3 regions of the Streptomyces sp. NPDC051987 genome follow, and region 2 is predicted to be linked to each of the others. Evidence: riboswitches for the same ligand, from Rfam matches in the RefSeq annotation. Region 2 holds a riboswitch; each other region holds the start of a gene.
The links. Region 2 has a riboswitch for thiamine pyrophosphate ahead of AB0M11_RS31150 (thiamine ABC transporter substrate-binding protein). Riboswitches for the same ligand answer to the same signal wherever they lie in the genome.
Positions count from the first base shown of each region.

Region 1: it holds a riboswitch for thiamine pyrophosphate, as region 2 does, so the genes downstream of both, thiC (phosphomethylpyrimidine synthase ThiC) here and AB0M11_RS31150 (thiamine ABC transporter substrate-binding protein) in region 2, are expected to answer to the same signal.
Region 3: it holds a riboswitch for thiamine pyrophosphate, as region 2 does, so the genes downstream of both, thiO (glycine oxidase ThiO) here and AB0M11_RS31150 (thiamine ABC transporter substrate-binding protein) in region 2, are expected to answer to the same signal.

Region 1 is NZ_JBFAXI010000008.1:19,256-29,241, reverse strand. It holds gene hisC (histidinol-phosphate transaminase) at 1-926, opposite strand, end outside; gene AB0M11_RS06605 (LacI family DNA-binding transcriptional regulator) at 1,344-2,456, shown strand; gene AB0M11_RS06600 (metallophosphoesterase) at 2,712-3,800, shown strand; gene AB0M11_RS06595 (hypothetical protein) at 3,981-4,850, shown strand; gene thiC (phosphomethylpyrimidine synthase ThiC) at 4,959-6,779, opposite strand; TPP riboswitch at 6,772-6,949, opposite strand; gene AB0M11_RS06585 (YibE/F family protein) at 7,021-8,529, shown strand; gene AB0M11_RS06580 (SsgA family sporulation/cell division regulator) at 8,681-9,118, opposite strand; gene AB0M11_RS06575 (helix-turn-helix domain-containing protein) at 9,217-9,942, opposite strand.
Region 2 is NZ_JBFAXI010000078.1:27,938-37,923, forward strand. It holds gene AB0M11_RS31140 (ABC transporter ATP-binding protein) at 1-147, opposite strand, end outside; gene AB0M11_RS31145 (iron ABC transporter permease) at 147-1,745, opposite strand; gene AB0M11_RS31150 (thiamine ABC transporter substrate-binding protein) at 1,790-2,860, opposite strand; TPP riboswitch at 2,934-3,041, opposite strand; gene rlmN (23S rRNA (adenine(2503)-C(2))-methyltransferase RlmN) at 3,084-4,190, opposite strand; gene AB0M11_RS31160 (VOC family protein) at 4,271-5,056, opposite strand; gene AB0M11_RS31165 (cytochrome P450) at 5,084-6,328, opposite strand; gene AB0M11_RS31170 (phosphatidate cytidylyltransferase) at 6,531-7,820, opposite strand; gene frr (ribosome recycling factor) at 7,820-8,377, opposite strand; gene pyrH (UMP kinase) at 8,524-9,282, opposite strand; gene tsf (translation elongation factor Ts) at 9,496-9,986, opposite strand, start outside.
Region 3 is NZ_JBFAXI010000113.1:16,936-26,921, reverse strand. It holds gene AB0M11_RS36350 (DUF4126 domain-containing protein) at 1-419, shown strand, start outside; gene AB0M11_RS36345 (NAD(P)/FAD-dependent oxidoreductase) at 467-1,975, shown strand; gene AB0M11_RS36340 (hypothetical protein) at 1,997-2,989, opposite strand; gene metF (methylenetetrahydrofolate reductase [NAD(P)H]) at 3,046-3,969, opposite strand; gene thiE (thiamine phosphate synthase) at 4,083-4,730, opposite strand; gene AB0M11_RS36325 (Rv2175c family DNA-binding protein) at 4,764-5,129, opposite strand; gene AB0M11_RS36320 (FAD-dependent oxidoreductase) at 5,238-6,470, opposite strand; TPP riboswitch at 6,609-6,720, shown strand; gene thiO (glycine oxidase ThiO) at 6,718-7,887, shown strand; gene thiS (sulfur carrier protein ThiS) at 8,019-8,231, shown strand; gene AB0M11_RS36305 (thiazole synthase) at 8,237-9,031, shown strand; gene pknB (Stk1 family PASTA domain-containing Ser/Thr kinase) at 9,287-9,986, shown strand, end outside.

The DNA.
Region 1 (9,986 bases), on a different contig from region 2:
AGCCGCAGCCACACGAAGTTGGCCTGGCTCTCGGGCACCGTCCAGTCCTGGCCGCGCAGCCCCTCGACGACGCGCTGCCGCTCGCACACCAGCGAGCCGACCCGGCCGAGCAGTTCGTCCTCGGCCCGCAGCGAGGCGATCGCCGCCTCCTGGGCGAGCTGGCTCACGCCGAACGGGACCGCGGTCTTGCGCAGCGCCGCCGCCACCGGCTCATGACCGATCGCGAAGCCGACGCGCAGCCCGGCGAGGCCGTAGGCCTTGGAGAAGGTCCGCAGCACGCAGACGTTCGGCCGCTCACGGTAGATCTCGACACCGTCGGGCACCTCGGGGTCACGGATGAACTCCCGGTAGGCCTCGTCGAGGACCACCAGCACATCACTGGGCACCCGGTCCAGGAACCGCTCCAGCTCGGCCCGCTTCACGACCGTGCCGGTCGGGTTGTTGGGGTTGCAGACGAAGATCAGGCGGGTGCGGTCGGTGACGGCGTCGGCCATCGCGTCCAGGTCGTGCACATCACCGGCCGTGAGGGGCACCTGGACCGACCGGGCGCCGCTGATCTGCGTGATGATCGGATAGGCCTCGAAGGACCGCCAGGCGTAGATCACCTCGTCACCGGGGCCGCTGGTGGCCTGGATCAGCTGCTGGGCGACACCGACCGACCCGGTGCCGGTGGCGAGGTGGGCGAGCGGGACACCGAAGCGGTCCGAGAGCTCGTTCATCAGCCCCGTGCACGCCATGTCCGGGTAGCGGTTGAAGGAGGCGGCTGCCGCGGTGACGGACTCCATCACGCCGGGAAGCGGGGGATAGGGGTTCTCGTTGGAGGAAAGCTTGTACGCGACGGAACCGTCGGCCGCCGCCGGCTTGCCCGGCTTGTAGGTGGGGATACCCTCCAGCTCGGCGCGCAGCTTGGGGCTCGTCTCGCTCACCGCAGTCCTCCTCGCGACCTCCGGCGGACCGTCCGCACCGCCGGCATCCAATACTGCTCACCTTAAGAGGATTGGGCCCCGCCGCGTCCAGCGGAAGAGCGGGCGGGGCAGCGGCGGCGGCATCACGGGCATCACCACACGAAGGCGCATTTATCGGGGGCGCGCCCTACATATATCTACGCGCCGGTGGCTCACGCCGTAGCGCGCATCACCCGTGCAGGTGAGTTGAGACCTCTTCGAGACATCGGGCACTTGGCAGGCCCATGCGTGCAGACACGTCACGTCTCACCATTGGATCGTTCAACTGACTTTCTTTCTAAGGTAGTTGACCCCAATTGGCCTTGCAGAAACGTGCCTGTCAACGCGTGCATATGCGTCCGCACTACCCCACCGCATGAGCCCTACTATCGGCTCGCCATGACAGCAGCAGGGAAGCACCAGGTGAGCCGCGCGGAAACCTCTCGGCGAGGCAGCCGGCCGGGCCGGGCGGGCATCAGAGACGTGGCCGCCGCCGCCGGAGTCTCCATCACGACCGTCTCCGACGCCCTGAACGGCAAGGGCAGGCTCCCGGATGCCACCCGGCGCCATGTCCGCGAGGTCGCCGACCGGCTGGGGTACCGCCCCTCGGCCGCCGCCCGCACGCTCCGTACCGGCAAGTCGGGACTCATCGGCCTGACCGTGACGACGTACGGGGATGAACCTTTCACCTTCACCGAGTTCGCGTACTTCGCCGAGATGGCGCGGGCCGCCACCTCGGCCGCGCTCGCCCGCGGCTACGCCCTGGTGATCCTGCCCGCGACCTCACGCCACGACGTGTGGTCGAACGTCGCCCTGGACGGCACGGTCGTCATCGACCCCTCCGACCAGGACCCGGTGGTCAGCGAACTGGTCCGGCAGGGTCTCCCGGTGGTCTCCGACGGCCGCCCGGCGGGCGCGCTCCCGGTCACCGCCTGGGTGGACAACGACCACGAGGCCGCCGTCCTCGGCATCCTCGACCATCTCGCCGACGCGGGCGCCCGCCGGATCGGCCTGCTCACCGGCACCACGACGGACACGTACACGCACCTGTCGACCAGCGCCTACCTGCGCTGGTGCGAGCGCGTCGGCCAGGACCCGGTCTACGAGGCGTACCCGGCGCACGACCCGTGCGCCGGCGCCGTCGCCGCCGACCGGCTGCTCGCCCGGCCGGACCGCCCCGACGCCGTCTACGGCCTCTTCGACCCCAACGGCACCGATCTGCTCGCCGCCGCCCGTCGCTACGGGCTGCGTGTCCCGGACGATCTGCTCCTGGTGTGCTGCAGCGAGTCGACGGTGTACGCCAACACCGAACCGCCCATCACCACGCTCTCCCTGAAGCCCCGCCGTATCGGCACCGCGGTGGTGCAGCTGCTCATCGACGCGATCGAGGGAGTGGAGTCGGACCAGCCGGTCGAGCAGGTGATACCGACCGAACTGATCGTGCGTACCTCCTCCCAGCGACGCCCGCAGCGCACCACGGTCAGTCCGCCGCGGGCACCGGAGGAGGAGTAGCACGAGCACGCGGAGAGCGGGGCGGCCCGGCCGCCGGGCGTCGTCCGACGGCCGACGGCAGCCGAACCACGGGCGGTCGAACCCCTGCCCAACCGGGGCGAATGCCACGCTGAACTGGAGTCCTGCCCGGATTCACCACCCCTGGGTCATCACACGGCGCGACGGGCGTTCCTATGATGGGCCCACGACACCGCGGGCCGCTGCGACCAGGCAGTCCGAAGCGGTGCAGATGCGGCGCGATGGTGGAGGGGTCTGATGACTCAGGGGGCCGGTCAGGGACCCGAGACGGAGCGGACGGCGACGTTGCGCGACTTCCGGGTACCCGGATACGTCAACGACACCGGTCCGTACGCCCCCAGCACCCATCCCGGCGACGCCGTCCCGCCACTCGACGACATGTACCCCGAGGGGTATCCCGACGGGTACACGCCCACGCAGCGGGACCTGCCTGTCATCCACCGGGGCGACACGCTCCAGACGCCCGTCGAACCGGCCGCCGGTCCGGGCGCGCAGCCCGGAAACGGCCCCGGCCCGCTGTACGTCGTCGGTGACGTGCACGGCTATCTCGACGAGCTGGTCGCCGCACTGCGGGAGCAGGGCCTGGTCGACGCGGACGGCCACTGGTGTGCGGGCAGCGCCCGGCTGTGGTTCCTCGGCGACTTCACCGACCGGGGGCCGGACGGCATCGGCGTCATCGACCTGGTGATGCGGCTGTCCGCCGAGGCGGCCGCGGCCGGCGGCTACTGCAAGGCGCTCATGGGCAACCACGAGCTGCTGCTGCTCGGCGCCAAACGGTTCGGCGACACGCCCGTCAACTCCGGTGCGGGCACCGCCACCTTCCAGGCCGCCTGGCTGCTCAACGGCGGCCAGAAGACCGACATGGACCGGCTCCAGGACCACCACCTCCAGTGGATGGCCCGCCTGGACGCCGTCGAGCAGGTCGACGGATATCTGCTGGTCCACTCCGACACCACCGCCTACCTCGACTACGGCGACTCGATCGAGGCGGTCAACGACACGGTCCGCGAGACCATCACGCGCAATGACGCGGACGAGGTCTGGGACCTGTTCCGCAAATTCACCAAGCGCTTCTCCTTCCGCGACGAGGGGGGTGCAGACGCCGTCCGTTCCCTTCTCGATACGTACGGCGGTACCCGCATCGTTCACGGACACAGCCCGATTCCCTATCTGCTGGGCGAAGTCGGCTCCGAGGAGGGCGAAGAGGGCACCGGCCCGGTCGTGGAGGAGCCGCACGTCTACGCCGACGGGCTGGCCATCGCCATGGACGGCGGCGTGACCATGGCCGGAAAGCTGCTGGTGAGGCAACTTCCGCTGGACGTCTGAGGGTTCGCCCGGCTGTTTCATCCTCCCGACGTCACACGCGGGCCACCCCCAATTTCCGGCAACCCCCTGTCACCGCGTGCCGTAACGGCTCTACCATCGGTTTATCCGTAGCAGGCTCCCCTCCGTTTCTGCCCGACGGCTCGCCGGCGTGCGAGCACAAGCCCTACGGAGCATCGGGGGATGCACATGAACAGCGTTCCGCAGCACCTGCACAGCGAGGACCGCCAGGAATACGAGCGGATCCTCGATGAGGCGCTGCGCTCCGCCCAGTACCGTCCCGAACTGGCCGGTATAGGCCAGCGTCTGAACACCGAACAGCTGCGCACCATGGCGCTCAACGCCACCGCACTGATCACGGCGGCCGCGGCGACCGAGTACCAGCATTATGTGAAGGTCCGCGAGGAACTGCGCAATCCGGCGCGGTCCACCCCGGCCACCGTCCAGGACTCCGGCTCCGTGGAGCCGGGCACGGGCGGCTCGTTGGGGCTCGCCACCACCCTCGGCGAGGCGGCCGAGACGACCGGCGCCGGGGGCTTCGCCCTCGCCCTGGTCCTGGCGCCCGTGCTCGCCGGCACCGCCGCGGCGATATTCCTCCTCGTCGGCTACGTCCTGAAGATGCTGGACCCGGCCCCGGCGTTCGCCGAGACCATGCTCACGGCCGGCTGGGTGTTCGGCGCCGTGACCGCGGCCACCATCGTCATGGCCGGCACGGGGCTGCTGCTCACCGCACTGCGCAACAGTCCTTCGCTGGAGGCCGGAGCCTACGGCGAGCCCGACGGAGAGGTGGCCAAGGCCCGGGAGGCCTGGCGGGACGCCCTGCTGGAGCGCGGCATCCTGCCCTTCCTGCGGGAAGCGCTGGCCACCGACACCGGCACGGCCGGGCTGCGCAGTACGGCTCCGACGGGCCCAGCGGGCCGGATGCCGCGGCTCGGTTACGACCGTCCCGGCTTCAGCACCGACGACGGGGCCGCCCCGGCCTCTCGCCCGAGCTTCACCAGCCCGGACTACACCAGCCCGGACTTCGGAGGCCCGGAGCACCAGCCGGAATGACCCGGCCTGCGCCCCCTGGCCGGGGGCGCAGGCCGGACACCCGGCCCACGAGACCGCACCGGAGGACTGCCGGGAGACCCGCCCGCAGCACTCCGCCCGCGGCGGCCGTCAGTCCGCGATCGGCAGGTACACCCGGTTGCCGCCCGCCGCGAACTCCTTCGACTTCTGCAACATCCCCTCCGCGACCTCCTCGGGAGACGCCTCGTCGGCCGGCGCGCCGCCGAACCGCTCCGTGATGGTCTGGCTGATCTTCATCGAGCAGAACTTCGGCCCGCACATCGAGCAGAAGTGGGCCGTCTTCGCCGGTTCCGCCGGAAGCGTCTCGTCGTGGAACCCGCGGGCCGTGTCCGGGTCCAGGGCGAGGTTGAACTGGTCCTCCCAGCGGAACTCGAACCGGGCGTCGGACAGCGCGTCGTCCCACTCCTGCGCGCCCGGGTGGCCCTTGGCCAGGTCGGCCGCGTGGGCTGCGATCTTGTAGGTGATGACGCCGGTCTTGACGTCGTCCCGGTTGGGCAGGCCCAGGTGCTCCTTCGGCGTGACGTAGCAGAGCATCGCCGTACCCCACCAGGCGATCATCGCGGCACCAATGCCGGAGGTGATGTGGTCGTACGCCGGCGCGACGTCCGTGGTCAGCGGGCCGAGCGTATAGAACGGAGCTTCATCGCAGATCTCCTGCTGAAGGTCGATGTTCTCCTTGATCTTGTGCATCGGGACGTGACCCGGGCCTTCGATCATGGTCTGAACATGGAAACGCCTGGCGATCCGGTTGAGTTCCCCGAGCGTGCGCAGTTCCGCGAACTGGGCCTCGTCGTTGGCGTCCGCGATGGAGCCGGGGCGCAGCCCGTCCCCCAGGGAGTAGGTGACGTCGTAGGCGGCGAGGATCTCGCAGAGTTCCTCGAAGTTCTCGTACAGGAACGATTCCTTGTGGTGGGCGAGGCACCAGGCCGCCATGATCGAGCCGCCGCGCGAGACGATGCCGGTCTTGCGGTTGGCGGTGAGCGGCACGTACGGCAGGCGCACGCCCGCGTGGACGGTCATGTAGTCCACGCCCTGCTCGGCCTGTTCGACGACCGTGTCCTTGTAGATCTCCCAGGTCAGTTCCTCGGCCCTGCCGTCGACCTTCTCCAGGGCCTGGTAGAGCGGCACCGTGCCGATGGGGACAGGGGAGTTGCGCAGCACCCACTCGCGGGTGGTGTGGATGTTGCGACCGGTGGACAGGTCCATGACCGTGTCGGCGCCCCAGCGGGTCGCCCAGGTCATCTTCTCGACCTCCTCCTCGATGGAGGAGGTGACTGCCGAGTTCCCGATGTTGGCGTTGACCTTCACCAGGAACCGCTTGCCGATGATCATCGGCTCGATCTCCGGGTGGTTGACGTTGGCGGGCAGTACGGCCCTGCCTGCCGCTATCTCCTCGCGGACCACCTCGGGAGAAACGTTCTCGCGGATGGCCACGTACTCCATCTCCGGGGTGATCTCGCCCCGGCGTGCGTACGCGAGCTGCGTCACCGCCTCGCCGTTCCGGCCGCGCCGCGGCTGGCGTGGCCGGCCCGGGAAGACCGCGTCCAGGTTGCGCAGACCTCCGCGGGGCGAGGTGTGCTTGATCCCGTCGTCCTCGGGACGGACGGGACGGCCCGCGTACTCCTCGGTGTCGCCGCGGCCGACGATCCAGTTCTCCCGCAGCGGCGGCAGGCCCCTGCGGACGTCGGTCTCGACGAGCGGATCGGTGTACGGGCCTGAGGTGTCGTAGAGCGTCACCGACTGCCCGTTGCTGAGATGCACCTGACGGACCGGCACCCGCAGATCAGGGCGGGAGCCCTCGACATATCCCTTGTGCCAGCCGATGGACTTCCCGGCCTCCGGGTGAGTTTCCCCCGTGATGGGCTGTTCGTCCTGACTGGAGGCAGGCGTGCGTACGTCCTTGTTGGTCATGAGACCTACTCCCTACGCCGGCATTACCCGGTAACAGGTTCGGCGGTCGACGCAGCGGCTTCCGTCGGGCGGCGTTCCCTGTGAAACATCATTCGTTCCACGTGAAACATCGCAAATACGGAGGTCAGCGCCCTCTCAGCCCGGTGCTCCGAGCTCCCGCGTGTGCAAAGGTGCCTCCACGCTAGCGTCAATTCGGGCGCGGTGAACAGGGGGCCCTTGCCGTTCTTGCGATGATCGGGCGGTGACCTCGACACAGCAGCACCCTTACCCGCCCTCCGAGCCGCAGCGCGGCAACGGCGCCTCGCAGGGCGGCGGAACCGGCCACGGGGGCCATGGTGCCGGTGACGGCCACATCCACAGACAGGCCGAGCCGTACGACCACCACCAGGCTGCCGGCCACGCCCACGGCCCCGGCCAGAGCGGCCACGCGCACGGGCACAGCCACAGCCACGGGCCCGCCGCGCCCGTCTCCAAGCATCTACGCAAGGTCATCGCGGCGATCCTGATCCCCTTCACCGCCGCGGTCGTGGTCGGCCTGGTGCTGCTGTGGCCCGGCGGTGCCCCGCCGCACGAGCGCACCGGGGTGGGCTTCGACCGCCAGACCCAGGCGGCGACGGTCACCAAGGTCCTCTCGGTGAGCTGCAAGTCGGTCAACGCCTCAGGAGGCGGCTCGACGGACGACGCCTCCACCGCCGACGGCACGTCCTCGAAGCGGGAGGACGGCGGCACCTGCAAGAAGGCCACGGTCCGGGTCGACACCGGCAAGGACAAGGGCCGTACCTTCACCGAGATCGTGCAGCCCGACCAGTCACGGCAGTTGCACGAAGGCGAGAAGGTCGTGGCGGCGTACGAACCCTCCGCGCCCAAGGACCTGCAGTACTCGGTCACCGACGTGAACCGGAAGTTCCCGATGGCGCTGCTGGCCGGGATCTTCGCGCTCGCCGTCGTGGTGGTGGGCCGACTGCGTGGTGTGATGGCGCTGGTCGCGCTGGCCGTCAGCTTCCTGGTCCTGACCCTGTTCATCCTCCCGGCGGTCCTGCAGGGCTCCAATCCGCTGCTGGTGGCGGTGGTCGGGTCGAGTGCCATCATGCTGATCGCCCTGTACATGTGTCACGGGCTGTCCGCCCGGACCTCGGTGGCGGTGCTCGGCACGCTGGTCTCGCTGTGCCTGATCGGCCTGCTGGGCTCGGAGTTCATCGACTGGGCCGCACTCACCGGCAACACCGATGACAGCACCGGTCTGATCCACGGCCTGTATCCGTCGATCGACATGAGCGGTCTGCTGCTGGCCGGTGTCATCATCGGTTCGCTGGGTGTCCTGGACGATGTGACGGTGACACAGACCTCGGCGGTCTGGGAGCTGCACGAGGCCAACCCGACGATGGGCTGGCGCGGGCTGTACCGGGCTGGTATCCGCATCGGCCGCGACCACATCGCCTCGGTCGTCAACACCCTCGTACTGGCCTACGCGGGTGCCGCGCTGCCGCTGCTGCTGCTCTTCTCGATCGCGCAGAGCAGTGTGGCCACGGTCGCCAACAGCGAGCTGGTGGCCGAGGAGGTCGTGCGCACGCTGGTCGGCTCGATCGGCCTGGTCGCCTCGGTGCCGGTCACCACGCTGCTCGCGGCCCTGGTCGTGTCGGCCGACCGGGCGGGCACGGGAACGGCCGCGGCCATGGAGGCAGCGTCAGCCGGGCCGACCGCACCGCCGGCCCCGACGCACGGTGGCCGGGGGCGGCGCCGGAAACGGTGAGGCCGGCGCAGCGCGGCCGGGCCAGCGCGGCCGGGACACGGACATCGGTGATGCGGAGAGGTGTCGCGACTGACGTCGTGGACACGCAGAAGCGTTCCTGCGCGTCCGCACACGGCTCGACGGAGCGACGTGCGCCCCGTGCGGTACCTCTTCAGCCGGCGCTCTGCTCCTCGGCCAGGATGCGGTCGAGGGCCTCGTCGAGGTGCGCGTCGAAGTCGGCGAGCGAGCCCTCCTGGCCGAGCGGCACCAGTTTGTCCGTACGGTCGAGGAACGCCACCAGCGGCGGCGCGGAGGACCGGAACATCGCCTGGTCGCCACCGACCTGAAGCCGGATCAGGACCTCGCCCAGCACCTCGGCATCGGCGGGCGCGATGTGCACATCTCCCTCGCCGCACGGCCGTCCCACCCCGTCGATCAGCAGCTCCCGGCCGAAGGCCCAGGTGACCGGTGCGTCCCCGGGCAGATGGAAGGTGAGCCGGACGGCATAGGGATCACACGTCTCGTAGCGCAACTCCACGGGGATGCGGAAGGAGAGCTCCTCCGACACGAGAAAGCTCATCATGACTTCTGCTTGTACGGACTCGCGCATTGCCTACCCCGTCATATGACACCGACTGGCCGGGATTAATCCCTTGATGGTGGTCAAATCTTGCTGAACGTACACGTGAGATCACAAGGAGTGAGTTTTCAGATACTGATAGCGAGTGCCAGGGATCCCAGATGCCGGCCCACCTCGGCCTGCAACTGACGGACAGCGGGCAGCAGCCGGTCGGCCTGGTGCAGGGGCAGGGAGATGGCGATCGTGGCGGCGGTGGTGCCGACGGTCAGAGGAATGGCGGCACAGACGGTCCCCAGCGCGTACTCCTGGCGTTCCACCACCGGGGCCATCCGCCGCGTCCGCTCCAGCCGGCGCAGCAGCATCTGGCCGTCACGGACGGTGTAAGGAGTGATGGGCCGCACGGGATAGCGGCTCAGATGGTCACGGCGGACGTCGTCGTCCAGCTGGGAGAGAAGACACTGACCGATGGCGTGCGCGTGTCCGGTCTCGCGGAAGTCGGCCCACTCCTCCACCGCCGGAGCACCTGGGGAGTCGGCGACGCACATGACCTCGATCTCACCGTCCCGGTACATGGCGTAGTACACCGGGACACCGATCGAATCCCGCCAGTGAGCGAGGGTGTCGACGACCGCGCTGCGACGTTTCTGCTCTGCTCCGCTGCTGCTCAGTCGCTCCGCTGCCTCACCGAGGAAGAACAACCCCTTGTCCCGGCGCAGATAGCCCTCGTGGACCAGGGTGCGCAGCAGATGGTAGGCGGTGGGGAGGGCGAGGCCGGTCTCTCGGGCCAGTTGTTTGGCGGGGGCGCCGTGCGCGTGTCGGGCGACGCACTCAAGCAGGCGCATCGCGCGTTGCACGGAGCCGATGAGAGTGGCCGAGTGGGGCTGTGCGGGGACGGCGG
Region 2 (9,986 bases):
CGCGACCGCCCGCAGCAGCGTCGACTTGCCGCTTCCGCTGGGCCCGAGCACGCACACCACCTCGTGCTCGGCGACCTCCAGGCCGACGGCGTCGAGCACGGCCCGGCCGCCGAACCGCACGGTGGCCGCGTCGAGAGTCAGCAGCATCAGAACTCCCCCGTCCGGTCGGTCCGCAGCCGCTCCAGAACCAGCAGCGCCACCGCGCACACCACCATCAGAATCGTGGAAAGGGCCATCGCCTGGCCGTAGTTGAGATCACCGGGGCGGGACAGCAGCCGGGCCACCGCCACCGGCAGGGTCGGATTGTCGGGCCGCGCGATGAACACGGTCGCCCCGAACTCCCCCAGCGACACCGCGAAGGCGAAGCCCGCCGCGATCAGCAACGCCCGCCGCACCAGGGGCAGATCGACCTCCCGCCACACCCGCCAGGGCGACGCCCCGAGCACGGCCGCCGCCTCCCGCAGCCGCTCGTCCACGGCCCGCAGCACGGGCAGCATGGTCCGTACGACGAAGGGCACACCGACCAGTGCCTGGGCGAGCGGGACCAGGATCCAGGACTGGCGCAGATCCAGCGGCGGCTTGTCGAGCGCGATCAGGAACCCGAAGCCGACGGTCACCGCGGACACCCCGAGCGGCAGCATCAGCAGCGCGTCGAACCCCCGTACAATGCGTCCCGCGTCCCGCCGGGCCAGCGCGGCGGCGGCGAGCCCGCCGATCGCCACCGCGATGGCGGTGGCCGCGACCGCGTACTCCAGGGAGTTGACCACCGACTCGATCGGCGCGACCAGGAAGGTCCCGCCGTCGGCGTCGCCCAGCGCGCGGTAGTACCCGAACCCGCCGTCCAGCGACCGCCGTACCAGCACGGCCAGGGGCAGGACGAGGAGGACGGCGATGGTGGCGAGCACTCCCCCGAGCAGCGCCCACTGTCCGGCCCCGCGCGGCCGGCGTGCCGTCACCGCGGGGTCGACCAGCCGGAGCGCGCTCTCCCGGCGCCGCACCGTCCACGCGTGCACGGCGAGGACCGCACCGACCGCCGCGAACTGCACGAGGGTGAGGACGGCGGCCGTGGAGAGGTCGAAGATCTCGGAGGTCTGCCGGTAGATCTCCACTTCGAGGGTGGCGAACGTCGGTCCGCCGAGGATCTGCACCACCCCGAAGGAGGTGAAGGTGAAGAGGAACACCATCAGCGCGGCGGCGGCCACGGCGGGCGCGAGCGCGGGCAGGGTGACCTTCCGCCAGGCGGCCGGCGGGGAGAGGCCGAGCATTCGGGCGGCCTCCTCCTGCCGGGGGTCCAGCTGGGCCCACAGCCCGCCCACGGTGCGCACGACGACCGCGTAGTTGAAGAAGACGTGCGCGAGCAGGATGGCCCAGACCGTGGTGTCGAGCCGCACCCCCCACAGCTCGTCCAGCAGTCCGCCCCGCCCGACGAGCGCGAGGAAGGCGGTCCCCACCACGACCGTCGGCAGCACGAAGGGCACCGTCACCACGGCCCGCAGCACCTGTCTGCCCGGGAAGTCGAGGCGGGCGAAGACGTAGGCGGCGGGCAGGGCGGCCAGCAGGGTGAGCGCGGTGGAGGCAAGTGCCTGCCAGGTGGTGAACCAGAGCACGTGCCGGATGTCGGACTGCCCGACGACGTCGGCGATCCTCCCGAGCCGCCACACCCCGTCGGCCTTCAGCCCGCGGGTCACGATCGCCGCGACCGGCCAGGCGAAGAAGACGCCGAAGAACGCGACGGGCACGGCCATCAGGCCGAGCCGCGCCGCGCTCCCCCGGCGCCCGGTGCGGGGGGCTACTTGAGTACGAGTGACGTCCACGTCTTGACCCACTGGTCACGGTCGGCGGCGATCCTGTCGGGCGCCATGGTCTCGGGGTCCTTCGCGGCGGGCCCGTACTTCGTGAACTCGGCGGGCACCCTCGCCCCGTCGACCACCGGATACACGAACATGTTCAGCGGCATGTCCTCCTGGAACTCCTTGGAGACCAGGAAGTCGATGAGCGCCTTGCCGCCCTTGGTGTTCCTCGCGTTGCTCAGCAGCCCGGCGAACTCGATCTGGCGGAAGCAGGTGCCGGCCGCGACCCCGGTGGGCGCGGTGCTCGGCTTCGGGTCGGCGTAGATGACCTCGGCGGGCGGGGAGGAGGCGTACGACACGACGAGCGGCCGGTCGCCGCCCGCCTTCCTGCCGCCGGCCGAGCCGGAGAACTCCTCGTTGTAGGCCTGCTCCCAGCCGTCGACCACCTTGACGCCGTTGGCCGTGAGCTTCTTCCAGTAGTCCTGCCAGCCGCTGTCCCCGTACCGGGCGGCCGACCCGAGCAGGAAGCCGAGCCCCGGCGAGGAGGTGGCCGCGTTCTCGGTGACGAGGAGGTTCCTGTACTCCGGCTTGACGAGGTCGGCGTACGACGTCGGCGGGGTCAGCTTGTGCCGGGTGAAGTACGCCTTGTCGTAGTTGACGCAGATGTCGCCGTAGTCGATGGGCGTGACCCGGTGCCTGCCCGCGTCGAGCTGGTACGCCGCGCCGACCTTGTCGAGCCCCTTCGCCCGGTACGACTGGAAGAGCCCGTTGTCGAGGGCCCTGGAGAGCAGGGTGTTGTCCACGCCGAAGAAGACGTCGCCCTGCGGGTTGTCCTTGGTCAGGATCGCCTTGTTGACGGCCTGCCCGGCGTCGCCGTCCTTGAGGACCCTGACCTGGTAGCCGGACTGCTTCTCGAAGTCCTTGAGCACGTTCTTGGAGACGGCCCACGAGTCGTGGCTGACGAGGGTGACGGTCCTGGAGCCGGCGCCGCCGTCGGCGGCGGACGAGCAGGCGGACAGCGTGACGAGCCCGAGCCCGACGGCCGCGGCCACGAAGGTCCTGGTGTGCACTGGTTGTTTTCCTCCTGGGGCGGTCCAGGAAGAGACGCGGCCCCGCCCGCGGTGTGCGGGCAGGGCGCAACAGCTCGAGTGATGACCGAACTTCCTACCCAGAATGACCTGGGCGAGGTTCAGAGGGTCTGCGGCCCGGTTGCCGCACTCTCAGCGCTGTGGCGCTCCCCTGTCGGAATATGAAGATGTGTTGGCCAGATCCTACCGCTCGGCGCCGACGGCGTTACCGCTCGGTGGCCGCGAGCTGACCGCAGGCGCCGTCGATCTCCTGCCCACGGGTGTCCCGGATCGTCACCGGCACACCATGCGCCTCGATCGCCTCGACGAACGCCTTCTCGTCCTCCGGCCGCGACGCGGTCCACTTCGAACCCGGCGTCGGGTTCAGCGGGATGAGGTTGACGTGCACGGGCTTGCCCCTGAGCAGCCGGCCCAGCCGGTCTCCGCGCCACGCCTGGTCGTTGATGTCCCGGATCAGCGCGTACTCGATGGACAGCCGGCGCCCGCTCTTCTCGACGTACTCGAACCCGGCGTCCAGGACCTCGCGGACCTTCCACCGCGTGTTCACGGGGACGAGGGTGTCGCGCAGTTCGTCGTCGGGGGCGTGCAGGGAGATCGCGAGCCGGCACTTGAAGCCCTCGTCGGCGAACCGGTGGATGGCCGGGACCAGTCCGACGGTCGAGACGGTGATCCCGCGCTGGGAGAGCCCGAGTCCGTCCGGGGCGGGGTCGGTCAGCGCCCGGATCGCTGAGACCACCCGCTTGTAGTTGGCGAGCGGCTCGCCCATCCCCATGAAGACGATGTTGGACAGCCGCGCGGGGCCGCCGGGCACCTCGCCGTCCCTGAGCGCCCGCATCCCGTCGACGATCTGGTGGACGATCTCGGCGGTGGACAGGTTCCGGTCGAGACCGGCCTGCCCCGTCGCGCAGAACGGGCAGTTCATCCCGCAGCCGGCCTGCGAACTGATGCACATGGTCACCCGGTCCGGGTAGCGCATCAGCACCGACTCGACGAGCGTCCCGTCGAACAGCCGCCACAGCGTCTTGCGGGTCGTCCCCTCGTCGGTCGACAGATGCCGGACGACCGTCATCAGCTCAGGGAACAGCGCCTCCCGCAGCTTCTCCCGCGAGCCGGCCGGGATGTCCGTCCACTGCTCGGGGTCGTGCGCGTACCGCGCGAAGTAGTGCTGCGAGAGCTGCTTGGCACGAAACGGCTTCTCCCCGACCTCGGCCACCGCGTCCTTGCGCTCGGCGGGCGAGAGATCGGCGAGATGCCGCGGCGGCTTCTTGGCTCCGCGCGGCGCGACGAAAGTGAGTTCTCCGGGCTTGGGCATGGTGGTACCAGTGTCGCAGATCCACTCAGGTGGCCCGCGACGGCGGTGTGGGGCCCGGTGCGGCCCGGGACGGTCCCGGTTCAGCCCGTGGCGGTCGTGATGACGGCGAAGGCGGCGCCGGCGGGGTCGAGGAACATGGCGAAGCGGCCGATGCCCGGGGCCTCGGTGGCCGGGATGAGGACGGTGGCCCCGGCCTCGGTGGCGGCGGCGAGCGTGGCGTCGCAGTCCCGCACCTCGAAGTAGGGGTGCCATTCCGAGGTGGAGCCGGCGTCGAGGTTGGCCTGGGGCAGCTGCATCAGCCCGCCGTGCGCGGACGCGTCACCGGCGGAGGGGAAGAGGACCGTGTACGTCAGGGCGGGGCCGATCGGCACGTCGGTCGTCCGCCAGGCGAAGACCGACCCGTAGAACGCCTTCGCCGCGTCCGCGTCGGTGGTGTACAGCTCCGCCCTGGCCAGGCTGCCGGGGACCGCGACGAGGTCCAGGCCCCGGGTCTCGCCCGGCTGCCAGACGGCGAAGTCCGCGCCGGTCGGGTCGACGAAGGCGGCAGCCCGTCCGAAGGTGAAGACGTCCGCCGGGGCGATACGGACACTGCCGCCCGCCTGCTCGACGGCCTTGGCGGTGGCGTCGGCGTCCGGGGTGTGGAAGTACACCCTCCAGGACGGGCTCGCGCCCTCCGCGGTGAGCGGCCCGATCCCGGCGACCGTGCTGCCTTCCTGCTCGAAGAAGCCGTAGCCGCCCGCCTCCGGTCCCGCCGACCGGTGCCGCCAGCCGAAGACGGCCCCGTAGAAGGCGGCGCTCGCGGCGATGTCCCGGGTGCCCAGGTCCAGCCAGTTGGGAGCGCCGGGGACATAGGTGGTCGTCAGCATGGTCGGGTCCTCCTCGGCCCTCGCCGGTCACCAGGTCACGGGCAGCGTACGCGGTCCGCGGATCAGGCCCTGGCGCTGGAACGCGACCTCCTCGGCCGGCACGGCCAGCCGGATGCCGGGAAAGCGGGTGAGCACCGAACCGATCATGATCTCGGCCTCCATACGGGCCATGATCGCGGCCATGCAGTGGTGCGGGCCGTGGCCGAAGGCCAGGTGGGGGCCGTCCGCGCGGTCGAAGTCCAGGTCGTCGGGGTCGGCGAAGACGGCGGGGTCGCGGTTGGCGGCGACGTAGGAGTTGTAGACGACGTCACCGGCCCGGATCAGCCGACCGCCGACCTCGACGTCCTCGACGGCGACGCGCGGGATGCCGACGCCGTTGCGGTGCGGGACGAAGCGGAACAGCTCGTCCACCGCCTTCGGCACCAGCTCCGGCTCACGGCGCAGCCGGTCCAGCTGTTCGGGGTGGGTGAGCAGCGCGTACATCATCGAGCCGCTGTTGTTGCGAACCGCGTGGCCGCCGCTGACCTGGATGGCGGTGGCCAGGGAGACCGCCTCGTCGTCGGTGATCTCGCCGTCCGCGGTGGCCTGCGCCAGCACCCCGGCGAGGTCCTCGCGGGGCTCCTCGCGGCGGCTGTGCAGCAGCTCGGCGATCCGGGCCCGGGTGGTCCGGGCGGCCTCCCGGGCACGCTCCTCGGCGTCGGGGCCGGCGGAGAGCAGTGCCTCGCCGGTGGCCGCCCAGCGGTGCCAGTCCTTCTCGTCCACGCCGAGGAAGTCACGGACCACGGCGATCGGGAACGGACCGTGCAGATGCTCCATGAGGTCGGCCGGCGGGCCCGCGGCCTCCATCGTGTCGAGGAGTTCACCGGCTCGCCGCTCCGCCATCGGCCGCAGCCGCTGCATGGCCCGCCCGGTGAAGGCACGGGCGACGACCCGGCGCAGCCGGTTGTGCCCCGGCGGGTCGATGTACTGCAGACCGGACGTCTGGGAGGCCACGGGCGCCGGGCGCATGCTGGTGACGTCCCGGCCGACGACCAGCTCCCGGGAGAAGCGCGGGTCGGAGGTGACGAAGCGGACGTCCTCGTACCGGGTGGTCAGCCAGGCGTCCCCCTCGCCGTACGCGAGCCGGATCCGGGTGACCGGCTCGTCCCGCAGCAGTTCGTCGAGGAACGGGTCCGGGTCGAGGGCGGGCAGATCTCCGACGGGCCAGAACCGCACCGGCGGCGGGGCCGCGGACGGGCGCGGGTCGGAAGCCGGGGCCGGGTCGAGGGGCATGGGCAACTCCCTGCACGTCGGAGAACACAGCGTCCTCACAGGGAGTCTCCCTCTGACCGGCGTCCCCCTGCGATTTCTGCTGCGTCATCCGGGGCCGGAGCACCACCGAGCCCCCGGCCCTGCGGACGGGGGCTCCTCTACGACGGCGGCAGGCCGGCCACCGGCGACGTGGCCCCGGGGCGACCGCGGCCGGCGAAACGAATCAGCCGCTCCCCACGAACAGCACCATCAGCAGCCACACCACCGGAGCCGTGGGCAGCAGCGAGTCGAGGCGGTCCATGATGCCGCCATGGCCCGGCAGCAGCGTGCCCATGTCCTTGATGCCCAGGTCGCGCTTGATCATGGACTCGCCGAGGTCGCCGAGGGTGGCGCTGGCCGCGACCGCGAGGCCCAGCAGCAGGCCCTGCCACCAGGTGCCGTCGTCGATCAGGAACTGCATGCACAGCGCGCCCGCGACCATCGCGAACAGCACCGCGCCCACCAGGCCCTCGCGGGTCTTGCCGGGGCTGATGCGCGGGGCGAGCTTGTGGGTGCCGAAGCGCCAGCCGACCGCGTAGGCGCCGGTGTCGCTGACCACGGTGAGAAGCAGGAAGGTCAGCACCCGGAAGGGGCCGTCCTCGGCGGTGAGCATCATCGCGACGAACGTCGCGAGGAACGGCACGTAGAACGCCGCGAACAGGCCCGCCGTGACGTCCTTGAGATAGCCCTCCGGCGGTTCCGTCATCCGCCAGACCAGTACCGCGAGCCCGGTGAGCGCGAGCGCGACCCAGGCGCCCTCGGCACCCCGGGCGTAGCCGGCCACCACCATCGCCGCGCCACCGAGCGCCAGCGGGACCAGCGGCGCCTTGATGCCCTTGCGCTCCTGGAGCCGGCTGGTCAGCTCCCACAGGCCCACCACGACCGCGACCGCCACGACCCCGACGAAGACGGCCTTGACCACGAACAGGGACGCCACGATCACGATGCCGAGTCCGACGCCGACCCCTATGGCCGCGCCCAGGTCGCGTCCCGCGCTCTTCTTCTGCGGCGCGGGGGCCGGCTGGGGGACGTCGGGCATGGGCTCCGGATTCTGCGGCGCCGCCGCGTGAGGCGGGGGCTGCGCCGACGGGGTGTCGTTGCGGAACGTCTCGTCTCGGAACAGGGGGCCGCTCAGCCGAGCGGCCCCCCGGTCGTCGTCCTGGTCCGAGCCGTACACGGGTACGTCGTCGGGCACGACGGGCATGGGGCGAGTCTGCTGCGCGTTCTGCGCATCGTACGTGGGACCCGCCGGGACGGCTCCCTGGGCCTGCCCCTGGTGGTAGCCGTGGGCCCGAGCCGTGTCGTACCCGTGGCCGGGACCCTGGGCCGGACCGTGGACGTACCCCTGGGCCGGGCCGGGGCCGTACCCCTGGCCGGTGCCCTGATCGGTCGGCGCCCAGTACCCGGCCGGTGGTCCGGGCTGCCCGGCATGCGGCCCGGCGTGCGGCGGGGCTCCCCAGGATGAGTCGTTCATCAGACTTCGAGAAGCTCCGCTTCCTTGTGCTTGAGGAGCTCGTCCACCTGTGCGACGTACTTCGCGGTGGTGTCGTCGAGCTCCTTCTCGGCGCGGCGGCCCTCGTCCTCGCCGACCTCGCCGTCCTTGATCAGCTTGTCGATGGCGTCCTTGGCCTTGCGGCGCACGGAGCGGATGGACACCCGGGAGTCCTCCGCCTTGCCCTTGGCGACCTTGATGTAGTCGCGGCGGCGCTCCTCGGTGAGCTCCGGGAACACCACCCGGATGATGTTGCCGTCGTTGCTCGGGTTGACGCCCAGGTCCGAGTCGCGGATCGCCTGCTCGATGTTGCGCAGGGCCGTCTTGTCGAACGGGGTCACGACCGCCATGCGCGGTTCCGGCACGGAGAACGAGGCCAGCTGGTTGATCGGCGTCGGCGCGCCGTAGTAGTCGGCGACGATCTTGTTGAACATCGCCGGGTGGGCACGGCCGGTACGGATCGCGGCGAAGTCCTCCTTGGCGACCACGACGGCCTTCTCCATCTTCTCCTCGGCTTCGAGGAGGGTCTCTTCGATCACCACTTGCTCCTGCGTGTCTTGAGTAAGGCCCGGCCGCGGTTCCGCCCGGGGGCGGCGGCCGGCTGCGTCGCGTCTTCTTTCCCTGACGGTTCCCGACCGGCAGGACATTGTCCATCCCCCGGCCAGGGCTCGTCAGGCGGTGCCGGTCAGTCCCGGCCGCCCTGTTCACCCACCAGCGTGCCGATCTTCTCACCCTTGACGGCGCGCGCGATATTGCCCTCCGCCAGCAGCTCGAAGACCAGGATGGGCAGCTTGTTGTCGCGGCAGAGCGTGATCGCGGTGGCGTCGGCGACCTTGAGCTCGCGGGTGATGACCTCGCCGTAGCCGAGGGAGTCGAACTTGACGGCGTCGGGGTTGGTCTTCGGGTCGGAGTCGTAGACCCCGTCGACGCCGTTCTTGCCCATGAGCAGTGCCTCGGCGTCGATCTCCAGGGCGCGCTGGGCGGCGGTGGTGTCGGTGGAGAAGTACGGCATGCCCATGCCGGCGCCGAAGATGACCACGCGGCCCTTCTCCAGGTGGCGGACGGCGCGCAGCGGGATGTACGGCTCGGCGACCTGCCCCATGGTGATCGCGGTCTGCACCCGGCTGTCGATGCCCTCCTTCTCCAGGAAGTCCTGGAGGGCCAGGCAGTTCATGACGGTGCCGAGCATGCCCATGTAGTCGGAGCGGGCCCGGTCCATGCCGCGCTGCTGGAGCTCGGCGCCGCGGAAGAAGTTGCCGCCGCCGATGACGACGGCGACCTGCGCGCCGTCGCGGACCACGGCCGCGATCTCGCGGGCGATCTTGTGCACCACGTCGGGGTCCACCCCCAGGCCCCCGCCACCGGAGAAGGCCTCACCGGACAGCTTCAGCAGAAACCGGCCGCGTACTTTGCCGTCGTCGCTCTTCTGGGCCTTGGTGGTCATGGAGATCCCGCCTCTTTCACGTGTTGCACATACGCATACGAAGAAGACCATTGCCGGTGGGGTCGCTTTTCGCTGCCCATGCGCGGCAATGGCCTCCTCGTCAGATCTGCCGCCGTCCGTCACTCCGTGGGTGTGGCGGTGCGTACGGACGACTGCTGTCGACCGACCCTATCGGGATTTCCCCGTGGGTCGCGCCTCGATCGCGGTACGGACTCAGATGCCGACCTTGATGCGCACGAAGCGCTTCAGGGTGACACCGGCCTCGTCCAGGACCTTCTGGACCGACTTCTTGTTGTCGAGCGCGTACGGCTGGCCGAGCAGCGTGGCGTCCTTGAAGAAGCCGTTGAGACGACCCTCGACGATCTTCGGGAGGGCGGCCTCGGGCTTGCCCTCGGCGCGGGTGGTCTCCTCGGCGATGCGGCGCTCGGACTCGACGACCTCGGCCGGCACGTCCTCCTGGGAGAGGTACTTGGGCGCGAAGGCGGCGATGTGCTGGGCGACGCCCTTGGCGACCTCGGCGTTCGGCTTGTCCAGCTCGACGAGGACACCGATCTGCGGGGGCAGGTCGGGCATCGTGCGGTGCATGTAGGCGGCGACGTAACCGTCGGCGTACTGCGCGAAGCGGTCCAGGACGATCTTCTCGCCGAGGTTGGCGTTGGCCTCGTCGACGTACGCCTGGACGGTCTTGCCGGCCTCGATCTCGG
Region 3 (9,986 bases), on a different contig from region 2:
TCGACTCGGTGTGGGACTCCGTGCACACGGTGGTGCGGCCGGTGGCGGGTGCCTGGGTCGGTGCGCTGCTCGCCGGGCACAGCGGCTCGGTCAACGACGTGGTGGCCGGGCTGGTCGGCGGTTCCACGGCACTGGCCAGCCACACCGTGAAGGCCGGTACCCGGATGGCGATCAACACCTCGCCGGAGCCGTTCAGCAACATCGTGACGAGCCTCGCGGAGGACCTCGGGGTCGCCGGGATCGTGACGTTCGCGATGTTCCATCCGCTGGCGGCGGCGATCATCGCGGCGGTCCTGCTGGCGACCGGCCTGACCGTGCTGGTGTTCCTGGTCTCCCGGATCCGGCGGTTCTGGCGCCGCCGCGCCCAGCGCCGCGAGGAACGGCGGCTCTCGGCACAGGCGGCACCGCCGCCCGGCTGACGGCCCGCCGGACCGGACTGTCGGTGGCGGTCGATAAAGTCGCGGGCATGGGACGGATTGCGGTGATCGGCGCCGGGATGGGCGCCATGGCGGCGGCCGCCCGGCTGGCCGTCGCGGGCCACCGGGTGACGGTGTACGAGCGCACGGAGACGTACGGCGGCGGGGTGCGCCGGTTCGAACGCGACGGGTTCGCCTTCGACACCGGCCCCGGGCTGCTGCCGCTGCCCGCCGTCTACCGCGATCTGTTCGTCAAGACCGGCAGGGAACCGCTGGAGGAGTGCGTCGAGCTGGTCCAGGTCGACCCGTCGGCCCGGCACGTCTTCGCGGACGGCACCGAGGTGTCGTTGCCGAACGCGTCCCGCGCGGGTGTCGTCACCGCCCTGGACGAGGCCCTCGGGCCGGGCGCCGGGCAGCGCTGGGGCGACTTCCTGGTGCGGGCCCGGGAGACCTGGGACCGCACCCGGCGCCCGCTCCTGGAGGAGCCGCTGTGGCCCGACTGGCAGGTGCTGGCCGAGCGCGAGCCGTACCCGTCGGTCCCGCACAAGCGCCTGCTGCGCACGCGCCGGGCGAGCACCCTGCACCAGATCGGCGCCTGGGAGCTGCGTGACCCGCGGCTGTCCCAGCTGCTGGACGGCTACGCGCTCGCGTACGGTCTCGATCCCGGGACCGCCCCGGCGAGCGCGGCCGTGCTGCCCTACCTGGAGCACGCCTTCGGCACCTGGTATGTCCGCGGTGGCATACGGGAGTTGGCGCGCGCGGTGTACGAGCGGTGCCTGCGGCGGCGGGTCGAGTTCGTCTTCGGCGCCGAGGTCGCGCGGGTCCTGGAGAAGGACGGCCGGGCGGCGGGCGTGGAGTTGGCCGGGGGCACGGTGGCGGAGGCGGACTTCGTCGTGGGCACGGGTCCGTGGCGGCTGGTCGGCCTGGCCGGGGGCAGGGAGCTGTACGGCGCGCGGGACGTGCGCCCGGAGCCCGAGGGCCGCCGGCCGGGCCGGGTGGTCCTGTGTCTGGCGCTGCGCGGTGCGCGGGAGCCGGGCGCCGTGCACCGCACGGTGGTGCACTCCCCCGATGCCGAGGGCGACCTGGCCGAGTTCGCGCACGGAGAGCTGCCGGACCGGCCGACGGTCGTGGTGGACCGGCCGGGCGACCCGGCCCAGCGTCCCGACGCGGACCACGAGTCCGTGGTGGTGACGGCGACGGTGCCGTCGGCGGCGGAGTACAGCTGGGCGGCGCCGGGGGCGGCCGACGCGTTCGCGGACCGGATGGCGGCCGCCGCCGAGCGTGCGGTGCCGGGGCTGCGCGAGCGGCTGCTGTGGCGCGAGGTCCGCACCCCCCTGGACACCGAGCGGGAGACGGGCGCCACCGGCGGTGCGGTGCCACCACCGGCGCTGGCCGCGGCGGACGGTGTGCTGCACCCGTCCAACACCACGGCGCTGCCTGGCCTGTTCACCGCGGGCGGCTGGTCGCATCCCGGTGGCGGGCTCGCCCACGCGGGCATGTCGGGGGCGCTGGTGGCCGGACTGATCGTGGAGGGACCGCAGTTCCGCGGCTCGCAGTGAGCCGGGCGCGGCGGCGGCGCTTCAGAAACGGTACTGCTGCTCGTCGTACCCGTTTCCCTGGTGGCCCTGCTGCTGGCCCTGCCCCTGGTCGTCGCCCTGGTAGGGGTACGGCTGCTCGCCGCCGTAGGTCTCGTCGGCGCGCTGCTGCGGGACCCAGACCCCGCCGGCCGGGGTCTCGCCGTAGCCGCCGGTGCCGTACTGGCCCTGGGCGTAGCCCTGCTGGTCGTACTGCTGGGTGCCGTACGCGGACTGGTCGTACCCGCCGCCGTAGGTCTGGTGGCCGATGTACGGGTCGGAGTAGTTGGCGTAACCCTGCTGGCCGCCGCTCGTGTCGTAGCCGTACTGCTGCTGGCCGTACCCGGAGTAGTCGTAGGCGTAGTTCTGGTCGCTGCCCTGGGCGGCGTACGCCTGGTCCTGGCCGGCGGTCGCGTAGGCGGCCCGCTGGTCGCCCGTCGCGGCGTAGCCGGAGTCGCGGTAGACGCCGTAGGAGCCGGTGTCGTCGGGCAGCGGCTGCGGCTCGTACACCGCGGTGGACTCGTTCGCGCCGGGCTCCATGGTGCGGGCGGCCGGGGTGAAGACGTCGTCGCGGTCGTAGTCGTCGCCGCCGAAGGACGGATCGCCGCCGTCCATGGCGTAGGCGGCGCGCTGCTCGGTGTAGGCGGCGTCGGCCGCCTCCGGGTCGGTGGCCGCCGGGCCGGGGTCCTCGTCGGGCTCGCCGCGGCGGCGCTTGGTCAGGCCGCCGCCGTCACCCTCCGCACCGGGGCGCTTGACGGCCCAGCCGGCCTCGAAGCCCCGGCGGAACGACAGCGTGACGTAGGTCTGGCCGACCGCGAAGGCGATCGCGCCCACGCCGATGACGATCACGGACGGGATCAGGACACCGAAGACCACCCCGAGGAAGCCGACGAAGGCGAGCAGCCGCCAGCGCAGCCGCGCCTTGTACTGCAGCAGGACCTCGCCGAGCAACCACAGTGCGACGATGCCGAATGCTACGTAGAGGACCGTCCAGCCCATGTACGCCCCTCCTCCAGTGACCGCTACGCAGTGTGTCGTACTCCGGTGCGGCCGGTCTAGGCCTGCGGGGGATGGTGCAGGCCCAGGTTCTCGTAGATCTCCAGCGTCGCCGTGGAGTTGTTCAGCGTGATGAAGTGCAGTCCGGGCACTCCCTCGGACAGTAGCCGGGCGCAGAACTCCGTGGCGTACTCGATGCCCATGGAGCGTACCGCCGCCGGATCGTCTTTGGCTGTGAGGATCCGCTCTTTCAGGGCGTCCGGGAAGGTCGCGTTGCTGAGTTTGGGCAGCCGTTCCAGCATCTTCACACTGGTGACCGGCAGAATTTCCGGGATGACCGGAGTCCGGCAGCCGGCCGCGGCGACCGAGTCGCGAAGGCGAAGATAGGGCTCGGGCCGGAAGAACATCTGCGTGATGGCGTAGTCGGCGCCCGCGCGGCACTTGTCGACGAAGTGCCGGACGTCGGTGTCCCAGTCGTCGGAGCGGGGATGCATCTCGGGAAAGGCGGCGACGCCCACGCAGAAGTCGCCCGACTCCTTGATGAGGCGGACGAGTTCGGCCGCGTAGGTCAGCCCCTGCGGGTGCGCCACCCACTCGCCCATCGGGTCACCGGGCGGGTCGCCGCGCACCGCGAGCATGTTGCGGATCCCGGCGTCCGCGTACTGGCCGATGATGTTGCGCAGTTCGGCCAGCGAGTGGTCGACCGCGGTGAGGTGGGCGACCGGGGTGAGCGTGGTGTCGGCGACGATCTGCTGGGTCTCCTTGACCGTGCCCGCGCGGGTGGAGCCGCCGGCCCCGTAGGTCACGGAGACGAAGTCGGGGGCGACCGCCTCGACCCGCCGGAGCGCGCTCCACAGGTTCCGCTCACCCTTGGGGGTCTTCGGCGCCGAGAACTCAAACGAGTACGTGGTCTTGCCGGTGGCGAGCATGTCGCTCACGGTGCGTGCGCGGTCCGTCCGGGTGGACGCGGTTCCGAGGGCCATACCCGCAGGTTAGTCAGGGCTGGACGGTCACCCAACCGAACTCGGGATATTTGCCCGAATTGCCGACCTCACGTCCGGATACTGGACATGTTTTCGGACCACGGGACCGCGCGTCACCGCGAGCGCAGCCGCTTGGCGAACTCGGCCGCCGCCGCGCCCGGGTCGTCGGCCGCGGTGAGCGCGCGGACCACGACCACCCGGCGGGCGCCCGCGTCCAGCACCTGGTCGAGGTTGCCCAGGTCGATGCCGCCGATGGCGAACCAGGGGCGGTCGGTGCCCAGGGCGGCGGTGTACCGCACCAGGCCGAGGCCGGGGGCGGGGCGGCCGGGCTTGGTGGGGGTGGGCCAGCAGGGACCGGTGCAGAAGTAGTCCACGCCGTCCTGCACGGCGGCCGCGGCGGCCTCGGACTCGGCGTGCGTGGAGCGGCCGATCAGGACGTCCGGGCCGAGGATCGCCCGCGCGGCGGGGACCGGCAGGTCGCCCTGGCCGAGGTGGAGCACGTCGGCGCCGGCCGCGTGGGCCACGTCCGCGCGGTCATTGACCGCGAGCAGCTTGCCGTGCCGGGCGCAGGCGTCGGCGAGGACCGCGAGGTGCTCCAGCTCCTCGGCGGCCTCCATGCCCTTGTCGCGCAGCTGCACGATGTCGACACCGCCCGCCAGGACCTCGTCCAGGAACGCGGCGAGGTCGCCCTGCTCCGTGCGGGCGTCCGTGCACAGGTAGAGCCGGGCGTCGGCCAGCCGGGCGCGGGCGGTGTCGGTCATCGGTGGTCCCCCGTGGTGTCGGTACTGGTCGCCTCAGACGGCGAGCGCCTGGGCGCGGCGCTTCACCTCCGTGCCGCGATTCTCGCTGAGCGCCTGCGCGGGGGTGCCGGGCAGGGTGGCGTCGGGAGTGAAGAGCCACTCCAGCATCTCTTCGTCCGTGAAGCCGTCGTCCCGCAGGAGCGTCAGGGTCCCGGAGAGGCCCTTGACCACCTTGTCCCCGTCGATGAAGGCGGCGGGGACGTGCAGTGCCCTGTTCTCACCGCGGCGGACGGCGATGAGCTGGCCCTCCTTGACCAGCTGCCGCACGCGCGTCACCTCGACGTCCATCATCTCTGCGATGTCGGGGAGGGTGAGCCAGGCGGGGACGAGAGCATCGATCTTTGCGTCAATCTCGGTCACGGGGTCAAGGGTAGGCGCAACGTCGGGTGGGCCGCGATGGGTGGTCGTCCGGGTGCGGCGCCGTCGGGGCTGGTCGCGCAGTTCCCCGCGCCCCTCACGGGGCGCCGCTCAGCCGTACGTCGCATCCTTCAAGGGACGCCCAGGGTCTGCCAGTGCCTCGGCGTCCATGTGGCGCCCCGCCTCGATCAGGCGCCGTCCTTGCGCCAGATCCCGAGGACGGCCTACCGCCAGAAGGGCTACCAGGCGGGTCTCGCGGAGCCAGCAGACGCTCCAGGAGGGGCCGGCCGGATCGCCGCGCCAGATCAGCCGGTCGGCGGCGGCGTGGTGGCCGGCGTACTGGACGAAGCGGCCGAACTGTTCGGACCAGAAGTACGGGACGGGGTCGTAGACGGCGTCGGTCTCGCCCAGGATGTTGGCGGCGACCGTGCGCGGGCCCTGGAGGGCGTTGTCCCAGTGGTGGACCAGCAGGCGCTCGCCGTAGCGGCCGGAGGGGAAGGAGGCGCAGTCGCCGACCGCGTAGACGTCGGGCACGGTGGTGCGCAGGCGGTCGTCGGCCAGCACGTCGCGGTGCGCGCCCAGCTCGATGCCGGAGCCGGTCAGCCAGGCGGTGGCGGGGCGGGCGCCGATCCCGACCACGACGGCGCCCGCGGGCAGCCGCGAGCCGTCGTCGAGCACCACCGCGCCGGGCTCGACGCCCGCCACGCGCGCGTGCGTGCGCAGTGCGGTGCCGCTGTCCGCGTACCAGGCGGCCATCGGCGCGGCGACCTCGGCGGGGAGCGCTCCGGCGAGCGGCCGGTCGGCGGCCTCCACGACGGTCACCGCGCAGCCGGCCTCGCGGGCCGCGGTGGCGAACTCGGCGCCGATCCAGCCCGCGCCGACGACCACGACGTCGTGCCGGCGGGCGAGCACGGGCCGCAGCCGCTCGGCGTCGTCCAGGGTGCGCAGCAGATGGACGCCGGGCACGCCCTCGGTGCCGGGCAGCGTGATCGGCTCGGCACCGGTGGCGAGGACCAGGACGTCGTACGGCACCGGTCCGGCGTCGGTGTCCAGCTCATGGTCGGCGGGGCGCACGCCCAGCGCCTCGCGGCCGAGCGCCAGCTCGATGCCGAGCGTCTCGAAGTCGACCTCGAACGCGGACCCCTCCGACGTGCCGAGCAGCACGGCCTTGGAGAGCGGCGGCCGGTCGTACGGCTGGTGCGGCTCTGCGCCGATCAGGGTGACGGCGCCCGTGAACCCCTGCTCCCGCAGGGCGACGGCGGTCTGCACCCCGGCCATGCCCGCGCCCACGACGACCACGCGCCGTGTCTGTGCCGTGCCCCGTAGCTGCGTCTGCTCACTCACCTGGTCCACCTGATCACCATAGACAAGAACGATAGACAACTGACAAAGAGTCAGTCAGCGGTCGTGGCGGGTGACCTGATGCACAGCGCCGCCCGAGGCCGTCTTACGAGGGCGCGGCCGGGCGGGCTAGGGTGGCGGTGAAGCACACGCGGGAGCCCGGACGCACCGGGCTGAGAGGGAGGCTGGCGGCCTCCGACCGTACGAACCTGATCCGGGTCATGCCGGCGAAGGGAGGGGCTGGACGCCCATGTCCTCACGTACGTCCGACGTCCTCGTCATCGGGGGCGGGATCATCGGCCTGGTCACGGCCTGGCGGGCGGCTCAACGCGGGCTCGCCACCGCCGTGGTCGACCCCGGGCCCGGCGGCGGGGCGGCACAGGTCGCGGCGGGGATGCTGGCCGCGGTCACCGAGCTGCACTACGGCGAGCAGACCCTGCTGGGGCTCAACCTGGCTTCCGCGCGCCGCTATCCCGGCTTCGCCGCCGAGCTGACCGAGCTCACCGGCCATGACCTCGGCTACCGGCGCTGCGGCACCCTCGCGGTCGCGCTGGACGCCGACGACCGGGCCCAGCTGCGCGAGCTGCACGCCCTCCAGCAACAGTCGGGCCTGGAGTCCGAGTGGCTGTCCGGGCGCGAGTGCCGGCGTCTGGAGCCGATGCTCGCGCCGGGCGTGCGCGGCGGGTTGCGGGTGGACGGCGACCACCAGATCGATCCGCGCCGGCTGGCAGGAGCACTGGTGGCCGCGTGCGAGCGGGCCGGGGTGGTGTTCCACCGGGACTGGGCGGAGCGCCTGGAGCTGGTACGGGAGCGGGCGGCCGGTGTCCGCACCCGTGCGGGTGAGGTGCTGGGCGCGGACCAGGTGGTACTCGCCGGCGGCAGCCTGAGCGGGCGGCTGGCGGGCGTGCCGGACGAGGTGCTGCCGCCGGTGCGGCCGGTGAAGGGGCAGGTGCTGCGGCTGACCGTGCCCGCGCGGTACGCGCCGTTCCTCGGCCGGACCGTCCGGGCCGTGGTACGCGGCGGGAACGTCTACCTGGTGCCTCGGGAGAACGGCGAGCTGGTCGTCGGCGCGACCAGCGAGGAGCTGGGCTGGGACACCACGGTCACCGCGGGCGGCGTGTACGAGTTGCTGCGCGACGCGCACGAGCTGGTGCCCGGGATCACCGAGCTGCCGCTGACCGAGACCCGGGCCGGACTGCGCCCCGGCTCCCCTGACAACGCGCCGCTGCTCGGGCCGACCCGCCTGGACGGGCTGCTGCTGGCCACCGGGCACTACCGCAACGGGGTGCTGCTCACGCCGGTCACGGGGGACGTGATGGCGGAGCTGCTGGCCGGCGGCGAGCTGCCGCCGGAGGCCCGTCCGTTCACGCCGCAGCGGTTCGACGCCGTTCCCGCCGGACTCGTGGAGCAGACCGCATGAACGCTGACCGTATGAACGCGGACCGTCCGAATGCAGACCGGCTCCCCGCGGACCGGCTCGACGCAGACCGGCCGAACGCAGAACGGCCGAACGCAGACCGGCTCGACCCAGACCGGCCGAACGCAGAACGGCTGAAGGTCTGCGTCACCGTCTCCGTCAACGGGGAGCGCCGGGAGATCGCTGCGGGCACCGCGCTCGACACCCTCGTGCGGTCGCTCACGGCCGCGCCGTCCGGGGTGGCCGCGGCCGTCAACGAGACCGTCGTGCCGCGCGGGCAGTGGGCGGCGACCGGGCTCGCCGAGGGCGACCGCGTGGAAGTCCTGACCGCCGTGCAGGGGGGCTGAGCGCCGTGGCCGACGATCCCTTCGTCCTCGGGGGTACGACCTTCTCCTCCCGGCTGATCATGGGTACCGGAGGCGCGCCCAGCCTGGAGGTGCTGGAGCGGGCGCTCGTGGCGTCCGGGACCGAGCTGACCACGGTCGCGATGCGGCGGGTTGACCCGGGGGTACGGGGATCCGTGCTGTCGGTGCTCGACCGGCTCGGGATCCGGGTGCTGCCCAACACGGCGGGGTGCCACACCGCCGGGGAGGCCGTGCTGACCGCCCGGCTGGCGCGGGAGGCGCTGGGGACCTCGCTGGTCAAGCTGGAGGTCATCGCCGACGAGCGGACGCTGCTGCCGGACCCGGTCGAGCTGCTTGACGCGGCGGAGACGCTGGTGGACGACGGGTTCACGGTGCTGCCGTACACCAACGACGATCCGGTGCTGGCGCGCAGGCTGGAGGACGTGGGGTGCGCCGCGGTGATGCCGCTCGGGTCGCCGATCGGGTCGGGGCTCGGGATCCGCAACCCGCACAACTTCCAGCTGATCGTCGAGCACGCGCGGGTGCCGGTGATCCTGGACGCGGGGGCCGGTACGGCGTCGGACGCGGCGCTGGCGATGGAGCTGGGGTGTGCCGGGGTGATGCTGGCGTCGGCGGTGACGCGGGCGCGGGATCCCGAGCGGATGGCTTGCGCCATGCGGGCCGGGGTGGAGGCGGGGCGGCTGGCGCGGCTGGCGGGGCGGATTCCGCGCCGGTACCTCGCGGAGGCGTCGTCTCCTGCGGAGGGCCTGGCCGTGCTGGACCTCGAGCGCCCTGCGTTCTGACCGCCGGTCCACTCCCGCCCGCTCTCCCACCCACGCACCACCCGAACCCGTCCGCCGAGAAGCGGGACTCTCCCGCAGGGGCCGAGCGGCGTCGGCGGCTGCGGGAGGGTGGGAGCCAGGGGCCGAACGGCGTCGGCGGCTGCGGGGTGTGGGGGATATGTCAGGTGGGTGTGAAGCGTCACAGGTGCGCTGCAGTCCCCTGGGGTAAGCGGTCTCATCCGTGGGGGTGTCAGCCGGTGCTCGTACACTCGCTGCGTGGATACGACCCTTCAGGACCCCCTCGTCGGGCAGGTGCTCGACGGCCGTTATCGCGTCGACGCGCGGATCGCCGTCGGCGGGATGGCCACGGTGTACCGGGCCCTGGACATCCGGCTGGACCGCGTCCTCGCACTGAAGGTGATGCACCCGGCGCTCGCCGTCGACGCGTCCTTCGTCGAGCGGTTCATCCTGGAGGCCAAGTCGGTCGCCCGGCTGGCCCACCCGAACGTCGTCCAGGTCTTCGACCAGGGGGCCGACCGGTCGTACGTGTACCTCGCCATGGAGTACGTGGCCGGCTGCACCCTGCGTGACGTGCTGCGCGAGCGCGGCGCGCTGCAGCCGCGGGCCGCGCTGGACATCCTGGAGCCGGTGCTGGCCGCGCTGGGCGCCGCGCACCGCGCCGGGTTCGTGCACCGGGACATGAAGCCCGAGAACGTGCTGATAGGGGACGACGGGCGGGTCAAGGTCGCCGACTTCGGGCTGGTGCGGTCCGTGGACTCGGCCACCCGCACCACGGGCGCCGTCCTCGGGACGGTCTCGTATCTCGCGCCCGAGCAGGTCGAGAGCGGGGCCGCCGATCCGCGCGTCGACGTGTACGCGTGCGGTGTCGTGCTCTACGAGATGCTCACCGGGCAGAAGCCGCACGACGCGGACTCGCCCGCGGTGATCCTCTACAAGCATCTGCACGAGGACGTGC